Regions from separate parts of the Polaromonas sp. P5_D5 genome, predicted to be linked through region 2. Evidence: riboswitches for the same ligand, from Rfam matches in the RefSeq annotation. Region 2 holds a riboswitch; the other holds the start of a gene.
The links. Region 2 has a riboswitch for glycine ahead of gcvT (glycine cleavage system aminomethyltransferase GcvT). Riboswitches for the same ligand answer to the same signal wherever they lie in the genome.
Positions count from the first base shown of each region.

Region 1 (5,768 bases), on a different contig from region 2:
ACCTTTGAATTTGCCGCCACGCTGCGCGAGGCACGCGACCAGCTGGCGCGCCGCCGTTACGACCTGGTGCTGCTCGACCTGACGCTGAAAGACGGCTCGGGCTGGGGACTGCTGGACACCATTGAAGCGCTCGACATCGTGCCGCCAGTGGTCGTGTTTTCTGCGCACGATGTGGAGCCGAAGCAAAGCCAGCGTGCGGAGGCGGTGCTGGTGAAAGCACACACTTCCAACGAGCAGCTGATTCGGACCCTGCAGCGGGTGCTCGATGAAAGCCTCTGGGGAACGGTTCACCCACCTCTGAGTGCCTGAAATAGACCCACCCCCGTCCAGGCTCACTGGCGTGTAGCCCGTTCCCCCCTTCCAGGGGGCGGCGCCTGCGGTCTGGCAAAGCCAGTCCCGCGGCCCCTGCTGGTGAAATACCTCCATCACTGGCGTACTCACAGAATCTTCAGGCCAGCTCGAGCCGTGGAACCGGCTTTGCCGGGCCACAGGCGGGCGGCCCCCTCGGGGGGCAGGGAGCTACACGAAGTGAGCGACCGTGGGGGCTCTACTTCTTTTGACTGGCGCGGTAGACCTGCATCACCGTCGCGAAGTCGCGATCAAAGTTGATGGGCAGGAAGGTGTCGTTGCCGGGCAGCTGCTTTTTCAGTGTGGGTGAGAAGCTGTAGCTGAACGAGCATTTCTTCACGCGTGCCTGCAGTTCGGGCGAAACGTCCTTGCTCATGGTCCAGGTTTCCGTCATGAAAGGCGGGCTTTCCCAGAGCGTGCGGATGCTCGAGCCCTTGACGTCGCCCTTGACGACCATGCGCTGGTACAAATCGCTGGCCACGGCTGCGGCCGGATAAAAACCATGCATCACGCCCGTGACGGAGCGCTCGTGGCCGTTGGAGAACACGACTTCGTAGTCCTTGTCCGGCGTCAGGCCCAGCGCCGGGAACAGCGCGCGCGGCGCGAGGTTGCCCGAGTTCGAGGTTGGCGTGGTGTGCGCGATTTTCTTGCCGATCAGGTCCTTCGGTTCCCTGTACGGGCTGTCGATGCGGGTGATCAGAATCAGTTTGTAGGAGTTGCGCAGGCCCGTGGCCTTGTTGCCCGGAACGCCAAACGGCGCCGGCTGGCCGGCGGTGACCAACTGCGCAGCCAGGCCGGGGTTGACCTGTGCCAGCTGGACCTTGCCGGCCGAGATACCTTCAATCAGCTCTTTTTCACCGAGGATGTCGATGTTGCTGGTCTTGTCCATCGATTCGCCTTGCGCGTTTTGCAGGTCGATGTTTCCGCAGCGTGACAGGTGGCTGAAGTAGTCGCCCCACAAGGCCATGGTTTCGCTCTTGCCATAGGTCTTGGGCATGGCCACGACCATTTTTTCGCGTGGGCCGGAATATTTTTCGGGCGCGGGCGCGGGGGTGGCGGCCGCTGCTTTTGCCTTGCGTGCAGGCTTTACTTCGTCGGTCTGGGCTGTTGCCGAACCCAGGGCGCAGGCGGCGCTGGCTAATATTGCTGCATGGCGCAGATAAAACTTCATGTTGATCACTCCAGTTGTCTATGAAAAAACCGATACGCAGGAATGCAGGTTTGTATGCCGCTGGCTATACACAAACCGCGCTCCCAACCCAGTCAGTGTGCATGACGGCGTGTCGAAACGAACTTTTTGTTACATTCGAATGAATACCTTCGTGACATAAATCAGCGTATCTGCTTCAGAGGCTGTTGTTTTTTCATTGAAAAGACGGCCCTGGCAACCTGTAAGCGCCTGGGAGGCGGCCAATACTGCGCCTCAGGATGCCCGTGCTGTGCGACAGGGGGGTGAAGGCCTCAAGCGGCGAGGGAGGCGTCGATTTTCCCGAGCAGCCATTGCAGCCCGGCCAGGTGCTGCTGGTCGTGGCTGCACAGGTAATGCACCAGGCTGCGCAGCGTGAGCGCGCCGTAACCTTCGAATTCCGCCGTGCGGCCAAGTTGCTCGGGCGTGATGCCCGACAGCATGGCCATCGTCCGGGTGCGCGCTGCCCGAAACGCCGCGAAGACTTCCTGCGCATCAGCAGCCGCGTAGTCGCGTTCCTTTTCCAGTACATAGCCGTCCAGTGATTCCAGCACGGGATTGGTTTCCGACAAGGTGCGCTGAAACCGCACGTGATACCCGTCGATCTCGATGTCCCTGACGTGGCAGATCTGCGCGAGGGCCGTGAAGTTTTCGCTCGGAATGCCTTCCCACGACGGCGGCGTCCAACCCTTGTGGCTTTCAGGAATCGCATCGTAAAACTGTTCCAGATGGCGCGGAAAATCCGCCATGGCCTGGAGCGTTGCGGGGTTCAGGGGCTGGGCAGGGCTCATCAGCCGGCCTTGCGCAGCGAAGGCCAGAGCACCGCCTGCGCCACGATCACGTTCTCGCCATTGAAGGTCGCCGCCGGCGAGCCGTAAAGCTCGTAACCCAGCGCCAGCGCCTCGCTCACGCGGCGGCAAAAGCTCGCGTCATCAGGGCCGGTAAGGAGCCTGTAGGTGGGAAGACCGTCGGGGGGCGTGGTGGCGGGTGATGTCATGGCGGCAAGCGGCTGATGAACGGAGGGCGATATTACCGTTTCCGCCCACCTGCTGCAGGACGCCGTGCTTCAGACCCCCTTTTCAGGCCTTGCTCAGGCCTTTGCCATCCCCGGCAATGCCATCACACGCCCCGGCGCCGGCATCCCGGTAAACGCAAAGTCGACTTCCGGCACGCGCCCGCTCACGATGTCCGCAATCGCCGCGCCCGAGCCGCAGGCATGCGTCCAGCCCAGCGTGCCGTGGCCCGTGTTGAGGAAGACATTGGAGGCCTTGCTTTTGCCGATGTAAGGCACATTGCTCGGCGTGGCCGGCCGCAGACCCGTCCAGAACTGCGCGCCCTCGCCGTCCGTCATGTCGGGAAAAAGCTGCTTCACACGGCGCACGATGGCGTTGCAGCGCACCAGGTTCAGCTCGGTGTTGTAGCCGTTGAGCTCGGCCGTGCCGGCAATGCGCAAGCGGTTGCCAAAACGCGAGAACACCAGCTTGTACTCGTCATCCGTCAGGCTGACCTGGTACGACGCCGCCTCGTTGATCACGGGCAGCGTGACCGAATAACCCTTGGCCGGGTAGATGCGCAGGCTTTGCCCCAGCACCTTGGCCCACTGCGCGCTGAAGGCGCCCAGGCACATCACATACGCGTCGGCTTTCAGCATCTCGACCTTGCCGCCGGCCTCGCCGCTGCCCATCGCCACCTGCACGCCGTTCAGCTGCCCCTCTGCAGCGTCCAGGCCCAGCACGGTGGTGTTGTACAGAAATTTCACACCGGCTTGTTCGCAGCGCGCCGCCAGCGCGGCGGTAAACGCGCGGGCGTCACCCGATTCATCGCTGGGCGTCATGCTGCCGCCCACGATGCTGCCACGGCATTGCGCCAGCGCGGGCTCAATCGCCACACACTCGTCGGCCGTCTTCATGTCGAGTTCGCAGCCGTGCTCGCGCATGATGCGCGCGGGCTCCTGTGCCGCGTCGTACTCGGCCTGGCTGGTGTAGAAGTGCAGGATGCCTTTGGTCTGCGCGTTGTACAGCAGGCCCAGCTCGGCGCGCAGCTTTTGCAGCGCGCCGCGGCTGTACATGCCCAGGTTCACGATCTGCTTGATGTTTTGTGCCGTGCGCGCGGGCGTGCAGTTGCGCAAAAACTCCAGCCCCCACAGCCACTGGTTCACATCGGCGCGCAGCCTGAAAAGCAGCGGCGCATCTTCACGCGCCAGCCATTGCAGCACTTTCAGCGGCGCGCCCGGGTTGGCCCAGGGCTCCGCGTGGCTCACGGATATTTGCCCGCCGTTGGCAAAGCTGGTTTCCATCGCGGCCGCGTTGCGGCGCTCCACCACCGTGACTTCATGGCCGCGTTGCGCCAAATACCAGGCCGTGGTGATCCCCGTGACACCCGCACCCAAAACCATGACTTTCATGGCGATTCCTTTTCATTCAAGCAGAACATTGCAGTAGCGCAAGCGCCGTGCCAGGGGTTGCTGTTGAATCGGAAGAATCGTGGCAACCGCCAAGCCATCACATGCTTGCGGCCGCTTCCACTGTCCTTGTTACCTGAGAGATTCAGCCGTTGCTTGGGGCTTCGGCTTTGCTCCTTCGGTGCGCTGCACCTTGCGTGCGGCGTCTCTCCAGACGGCTGTGTGTTCCGGGCAGTACGGGACCTGAGCGATTATGGAAGTTTGCGCCTTCGGTGGCTGCCTTGTGGGGCAGCGCTCTCCTGCTTGAACGGGTTTGAATTTACCACCGAAGCCTGTTTTGCCAAGCGTGAATGCGGCGTTCAGTACAGGTCTAGCGGGTTGATTCAGGCTCTTAATAGTAGGTGGCGGGCCTGGATTGCCAAAACCCCTGGGCGAGCACGCGAGAGGCTCAGCCTTCGCTCGCTGCGCTCACAAACGCGGCTTTGGCATGGGTATAGGCCTCGCGGTCACCCGGGTGCCTGGCCGCCAGTTCCGCCTTGAGCGCGGCATAGCGCGCCGCCAGCGCCGGGTCCGAACGCAGGGCGTCGCGAAAACGCAGGCGCTGCGCCCACACCTCGCCGCCGCGAACCACCAGGTGCAGATGATGCGTGCGCCGCCCTTCTGTCCAGCGCATCAGCCATTTACGGTCGGTCAGCGAGGCGTTGAATTCAGCGGAGGTCGTGTAACCGTTGGCGCACAGCGGCGCCAGAAGCGCCTCGGCCGCCGCCATGGATTCCACACCGGCCAGCATATCGATCACCGGTTTGGCCGCCAGGCCGGGCACGGCTGTGCTGCCGATGTGCTGGATGTCGATCAGGCGGGCCGGCAGCTGAGGGGAGAGCGCAAGCAGGCGGTCCCGCTCAGCCACAAACTGCTGGGGCCAGGCTGGGTTGTAGGCCTGCAAGACCACTTCCTCGTGGATAGCGGCAAGCAGCGATTCCTGGTCAGTCATGCGCGTGACGGCTGGCAGGTTGTTGTGCAGGGGCAAAAAACGCTGTGCGACACGCCAGAATCCTTTGCGGGGTCATTTTTAAGGCGGCTTTAAGCATGAAAAAGGCCATTTGCCCAATCAGTGATTGCGCGAGCAGCTATCAAAACAATAGCAACCAGAAATCCCCACGGCTGCGAATGGGGCGGTCTGCATTTCATTTACCTGAGCGCCAGCACAGCTTTGCGCGCCTGCGTCAGTCGCTCTTCCAGGTAGGCGCCATAAAAGTCGGTAGATGCCAGGCCGACCAGCCGTTCCGCCAGGTCTTGCCCGGCCGGGCCCAGAAACAGCACGGTGGGTGTGAAACCGGCTTTCCATGCGGCCACTTGCGCCGCAGCCGTTGTCACCTGGCCGTCAAAGCCGGTCAGCGGTGTCGTGCGGTCGCTGATGTTGAGTTGCCAGGCGTGCAGGCTGCCGTCTCGTTGCCCTGGCAGCAGGTAGTTGCGCCGTACCAGCTCGCAGAATGGGCAGCCGGGCAGGCTGACCAGCAGCACCAGCGGCTCATTTTTAAGGGCGGCGATTCCAGCGGCAGCCGGCAAAGAGGCCGGCACAGGCAAGGCCGTGTCTTTGGCCAGCGCAAGCTGGGGCACGGCCAGCCCGGCTGCCAGCGCGGCTGTGAACTGGCGGCGGGCCACCTGGCTCATTCAGCGCTTTCCAGCAAAATCTTCGTCAGCGCAGCCGGTTCGCTGATCATGGGGTCATGGCCGGTTTTGATTTCGACCACGCGCGAATTCGGCAGCCATGCACCGTCCCAGAACTTTGCGTCCTTCACGCGCAGCCGGCTGGGTTCAATCGTGGCCAATGCG
Region 1 covers NZ_JBFUMJ010000003.1:732,071-737,838, reverse strand. The annotation lists gene ACXJKE_RS16315 (response regulator) at 1-309, shown strand, start outside; gene phnD (phosphate/phosphite/phosphonate ABC transporter substrate-binding protein) at 548-1,519, opposite strand; gene ACXJKE_RS16305 (DinB family protein) at 1,810-2,325, opposite strand; gene ACXJKE_RS16300 (DUF1737 domain-containing protein) at 2,325-2,531, opposite strand; gene ACXJKE_RS16295 (D-amino acid dehydrogenase) at 2,625-3,938, opposite strand; glycine riboswitch at 4,050-4,159, opposite strand; gene ACXJKE_RS16290 (GrpB family protein) at 4,384-4,926, opposite strand; gene ACXJKE_RS16285 (hypothetical protein) at 5,124-5,606, opposite strand; gene ACXJKE_RS16280 (alpha/beta fold hydrolase) at 5,603-5,768, opposite strand, start outside.
Region 1: it holds a riboswitch for glycine, as region 2 does, so the genes downstream of both, ACXJKE_RS16295 (D-amino acid dehydrogenase) here and gcvT (glycine cleavage system aminomethyltransferase GcvT) in region 2, are expected to answer to the same signal.

Region 2 (5,768 bases):
TGTCCCCGAGACCAAGATCCTCGACGTTCCCTTCCTGTTCCGGGACAAGGCGCACGCACGCGCCGTGCTGGACGGCCCCATCGGCCAGAATCTCCTGACCAAATTCGATGCCAAGGGCTTTAAGGCGCTGGCCTGGGCCGAGAACGGCTTTCGCCACATGACCAACAGCAAGCGGGATGTGAAAGTTCCGGAGGACCTGAAGGGACTGAAGATGCGCACCATGGAAAATCCGGTGCACATCGCCGCCTACAAAGGCCTTGGCATCATCACCACGCCCATGGCCTTTCCCGAAGTGTTCACGGCGCTGCAGCAAGGCACGGTCGACGGCCAGGAAAATCCCCTGTCTGTGATCATGTCCGCCAAGTTCGACCAGGTGCAAAAGCACCTTTCACTGACCGGTCACGTTTATTCACCCTGTATTTTTGTCATGAACAAGGCAGCTTTCGACAAGCTCAGTGCTGGCGACAAGACGGCATTCATTGACGCTGCCAAGGAAGCGACCAAGGCGAACCGGGCCCGCGTGGACCAGGACGATGCCAACGGTGTAGCCGAGCTGCGCAGCAAAGGCATGACCGTGATCGAAAACGTCGACAAGGCGAAGTTCGTGGCAACGCTGGCGCCAGTCAACGCCGAATTTGAAAAGCAGTTCGGCAAAGCCAACATCGACGCGATCAGGAACTACAAGTAAACCGTACCGCAGCTATTTTGCTACTTTTTTTGTAGCTACTTGCGCCCGCCACCATTGGTCTGCGGGCGTTTTCATTGAAATTTTCAATTCTCCTCATGTATCGGCGCATCCATGAAACAAGTATTTCTCCAACTTGAACGGTGGACCACCGGCTTCTCCATGCTGGTGGCCTGCGTGATGCTGGTCATCGCATCGGGGCTCGGCGTGTTCCAGATCCTGACGCGTTTTGTCTTCGAGCAGCCTGCAGAGTGGAGTGAAATTCTGATCCGCCTCAGCCTGATCTGGATGGTCTTTATGGGAATTCCCACGGCTTTCCGCCAGGGCGCCATGGTCAGCGTGGATGTGCTCTATCGCTGGAACCCACCTCGCATCCGGCGGGTGCTGGACTGGCTGGTCTGCCTCGCCGCCCTGTTCCTCGTCGCAGTCATCGTCTGGTGGGGCTGGGACTATTCCCTTCGCGGGCGTGTGCAGTCCATGGCCGGCCTTGAATCCATTTCCATGTTTTGGGGCTATGTGGCCATGCCTGTCGGCGGCATGTTCTGCGTGATCGGCATCATCGGCAACCTGATCGACCCACAGCGGAATGAATTGGAAACCGCACAATGAGAACAAAAACTGGATTTCACCTTCAAGCAGGGGCCGCGGAACCGGCTTTGCCGGGCCGCAGGCGCGGCCCCAGAGGGGCTGGAGCCCGCGGCTCCAAGCCTGCCTGCGCAGGCTTGGACGGGCGACAGAGGCGAAGCGTCTCGCGAGCCGCGGCCTGCAAGGCCTCGCGCATTACACGAAGTGAAAAGCGTGGGGGCCAAGTATGACCGCGGTAATGATTTCCACCATGGTGCTGTGCTTTGCACTCACCGTTTCCGTGGCCGTTTCCATCGGCCTGGCGTCCATCTTCGGTATCCAGGCGTCCAACGCCAACATGCTGATTTCAGTCAAGGAGATGTTCTCCTCGATCAACAAGTTTCCGCTGGCCGCGATCCCCTTCTTCATCCTGGCCGGCAACCTGATGGAAACCGGCGGCATCTCGCGCCGCCTGGTCGAGTTCGCCAAAAGCATTGTGGGCGGCGTCCAGGGCGGCCTGCCCATGACCTGCGTGCTGACCTGCATGATTTTTGCGGCCGTGTCGGGCTCTTCTGTGGCCACTACTTTCGCCATAGGCGCCATCCTGATCCCGGCGCTCATCAAGCACGGCTACCCCACCGCCTACGCCGCAGCCCTGCAGGCCACCAGCGCAGAACTGGGCGTGATCATTCCGCCATCCATCCCCATGATTCTTTACGGCGTGAGCGCCGAGGTCTCGATCGGAGAACTCTTCATCGCCGGCTTCGGCCCGGGGCTTTTGATCGGCTGCGCGCTGATGCTGTTCGTGCACCTGTACTGCCGCTGGAAGGGCTGGGGCAAGCACGACGGCGACGGCCGCCTGAGCTTTGGCAAGGCGACCTGGCAGGCCGGCTGGGCGCTGCTGATGCCGGTGATTATTCTGGGCGGCATTTACGGCGGGATTTTCACGCCGACCGAGGCGTCGGCGGTGGCGGTGTTTTATGCGCTGGTCGTCGGCACCGTGATCTACCGCGAAATCAAGCCGGCCGACCTGTACGTCATCCTGCGCAAATCGGTGCTCTCCAGCGCCGTGATCATGTTCATCATCGCCAATGCCGGGCTGTTCGCCTTTCTGATCACCCGGGCCGGCGTGCCGGACGCCATAGGCCATTGGCTGGAAGCAGTGCTGCAATCGCCCGCCCTCTTCCTGCTCGGCGTTAACGCGGCGCTGTTCATCATCGGCATGTTCATTGAAACCAGCGCCGCCATCATTGTTCTGGCACCCATCCTGGCGCCAGTGGCTGTGCATTTCGGCATCGATCCGGTGCACTTCGGGCTGGTGATGGTGGTCAATCTTGCCCTGGGCATGATCACACCGCCTTTCGGCGTGAACCTGTTCGCGGCCTGCACCGTCGCCAGGATATCGCTGGACCGCATCGTGACCCACCTGATCCCCTTTGTGCTCGTCATCCTGGCTTGCCTGATGGTGGTCACTTACGTCCCGCAGCTGTCGCTGGCTCTGCGGGATCTCGTCTACGCAAAATAGCTTTTCGGACGGGATTCACGAGGCTGTCATTTTCAGCAGCCATGCTCGGGGTTTCATTTCAGGATGAAATCCATGCAGCTCCACAAAACCGACCGCGCCCGTGCCGAGCTCAAGCCCGGCGTGAGAACGCTAGGCCAGCGCGAGCGCACCCTGCTGCTGATGGCCGACGGCAGCAAGTCGGCCCAGGACTTCCGCCCGCTGTTTGAGGGCGACGGCGAAGCGATTGCCCTGCGTCTTTTGCGCGACGGCTTTCTGGAAGCCCATCCCGGCAAGACGTCCGCACCGGCAAAAAACCCCGCGCCTGCACCCGCCCACACACTCACGCCGGCGCAGCTACAGAACTTTCCCAGCCCCGAAACCACCCAGGCCATTCAGGTCTCTGCCGATCAATTTGAAGGCAAGCGCTCGCTTGCCACAACCCGGATGTTCCTGTTCGACATCTGCGAACGCATGTTCGCCCGGCGCAACCCGGAGATGGCCGAGCGCTTTCGCGAAGCGCTGCGCAATGCCAAAGACCGCGAGACAATGCTCGGCGCCTCGCGCGAAATGATCGAGGAAATCGAAAAAATCGCGGGCCACGAGCGCGCCGACTCCATCAGCGAGCGCATCGCCATGCTGCTGCCGCAGCACCAGGCCGCCTGATCGAGCCGACAGCGGCTTCCGTTACACTCAGCGGTGTCAGGAGAGAGTTTTCCTCGCGAAAACCGCCGAAGGCGCACGAGCACCCTGGGGGCACCCCCCTTGAGTAGCACTGAACGCTCAGGCAAAAGGACTGGCAACCGCCCTGCGGCGCACCACGCGGCAAGGCGTTCCCTACTGGAGAGAGGCCGCCTTTCACGGGCAGCCCACCGAAGGAGCAAGCCTGCATCGCCGGGTGAATCTCTCAGGTAAAGTGGACAGCAGGGGCAGCCCATGGATTGAGAACAAGTTCTTGCCATGACCGTGTTTGCCCCCTGGAGAATGCCTTGTCCGATTCGTCCACCTCTTCCGCCGCCCCCGAAACCTTGTTGAAAACGCCCCTGCATGACCTGCATGTGGAGCTTGGCGCGCGCATGGTGCCTTTTGCGGGCTATTCGATGCCGGTGCAGTACCCCGCGGGCCTGATGGCGGAACACCACCACACACGCCAGGCTGCCGGCCTTTTTGACGTGTCCCACATGGGCCAGCTACGCCTGGTGGGTGCTGATGCCGCAGTCGCGCTGGAATCCCTGATACCCGTTGATGTGATCGACCTGCCCGCCGGCAAGCAGCGCTACGGCCTGCTGTTGAACGACGACGGCGGCATCATCGACGACCTGATGTTCTTCAACCGCGACTACGCCAACGGCGGCGACCTCTTTGTCATCGTCAACGGCGCCTGCAAGGTCGGCGACATTGCACACATCCAGGCAAAGATCGGCTCGCGCTGCGAAGTCATCCCCATGCCGGAAATGGCGCTGATGGCGCTGCAGGGCCCACAGGCCGTCACTGCCTTGCAGCGCCTGGCGCCCGGTGTCGAAAAACTCGTATTCATGACCGGCGGCCGCTTCAGCGTGGCCGGCTGCGACTGCTTCATCACCCGCAGCGGCTACACCGGTGAAGATGGCTTTGAAGTCTCGGTGCCTGCTTCGCAAGCTGACGCACTCGCACGCGCGCTGCTCGCGCAACCTGAAGTCAAACCCATCGGCCTGGGCGCGCGCAATTCGCTGCGGCTGGAAGCGGGCCTGTGCCTCTATGGCAACGACATTGACACCACCACCACGCCGGTGGAGGCCAACCTCAACTGGGCCATGCAAAAGATCCGCCGCACCGGCGGCGCACGTGCCGGCGGCTTTCCGGGTGCGGACAAAATCCTGGCCCAACTGGCAGACCCCGCCCTACTCACCCGCAAGCGTATCGGCCTGGTGGCGCTGGAGCGCGTCCCTGTACGCGACCACACCGAACTGCAAAGCACCGACGGCATGGCTATCGGCGAAGTCACCAGCGGTTTGTTGGGCCCCACCATCAACCAGCCCGTCGCCATGGGTTACATCAAACCTGAGTTCGCTGCGCTGGGCACACGCGTGAACGCCATCGTGCGCGGCAAGCCGGTGCCCATGGAAGTGGCCGCCATGCCTTTCGTTCCCGCCCGCTACTACCGCGGTTAAGCACCAGATCAAGCTCCCCGTTTTATTCACCCCACTCAACCCCTGGAGAACCTCATGACCGTCAAATACACCGAAGACCACGAATGGGTCAAGATTGAAGGCAACGTCGCCACCGTCGGCATCACCGTGCATGCGCAGGATGCGCTGGGCGATGTGGTGTTTGTGGACCTGCCGGCTGTCGGCACCACCTTCGCCCAGAAAGAAACCGCCGGTGTTGTCGAATCCGTCAAGGCCGCGGCCGACGTGTATATGCCCTTGAGTGGCGAAGTCACCGAAATCAACGAAGCCCTAAGAGACGACCCATCTCTCGCTAACAGCGACCCGATGGGCGCCGGCTGGTTTTTCAAAGTCAAGCTGTCCGACCCAACGCAGCTTGACGCGCTGATGGACGAAACCCGCTACACCGCCTTCGCTGCCTGATTTTCTGACCGATTCTTTTTTCTGACTCCTGGCTGCCAAGCCTGACACGGGACCCGACATGTTGATGCAATCCGCCAAGCCCTTGGGCGATCTTGAAAACCCTGCCGAATTCATCGCCCGCCACATCGGCATCGATGACGCCGACGAAGTCCACATGCTCAGCATCGTGGGCTCGGCCTCGCGCCGCGCGCTGGTGGAAGGCATTGTTCCACGCTCGATTGCACGCAGCACCGCCATGGCCATCCCGGCCCCCGTCACGGAGGCGGCCGCGCTCAAGCAGCTCAAAGCCATCGCGGCCAAGAACCAGGTGTTCAAGAACTTCATTGGCCAAGGCTACTACGGCACCTACACGCCGGGCGTGATCCTGCGCAACATCCTCGAGAACCCCGCCTGGTACACGGCCTACACGCCCTACCAGGCTGAGATTTCGCAGGGCCGCATGGAAGCG
Region 2 covers NZ_JBFUMJ010000002.1:359,075-364,842, reverse strand. The annotation lists gene ACXJKE_RS08435 (TRAP transporter substrate-binding protein) at 1-688, shown strand, start outside; gene ACXJKE_RS08430 (TRAP transporter small permease) at 800-1,294, shown strand; gene ACXJKE_RS08425 (TRAP transporter large permease) at 1,497-2,774, shown strand; gene ACXJKE_RS08420 (hypothetical protein) at 2,847-3,416, shown strand; glycine riboswitch at 3,444-3,559, shown strand; glycine riboswitch at 3,581-3,684, shown strand; gene gcvT (glycine cleavage system aminomethyltransferase GcvT) at 3,740-4,900, shown strand; gene gcvH (glycine cleavage system protein GcvH) at 4,955-5,320, shown strand; gene gcvP (aminomethyl-transferring glycine dehydrogenase) at 5,379-5,768, shown strand, end outside.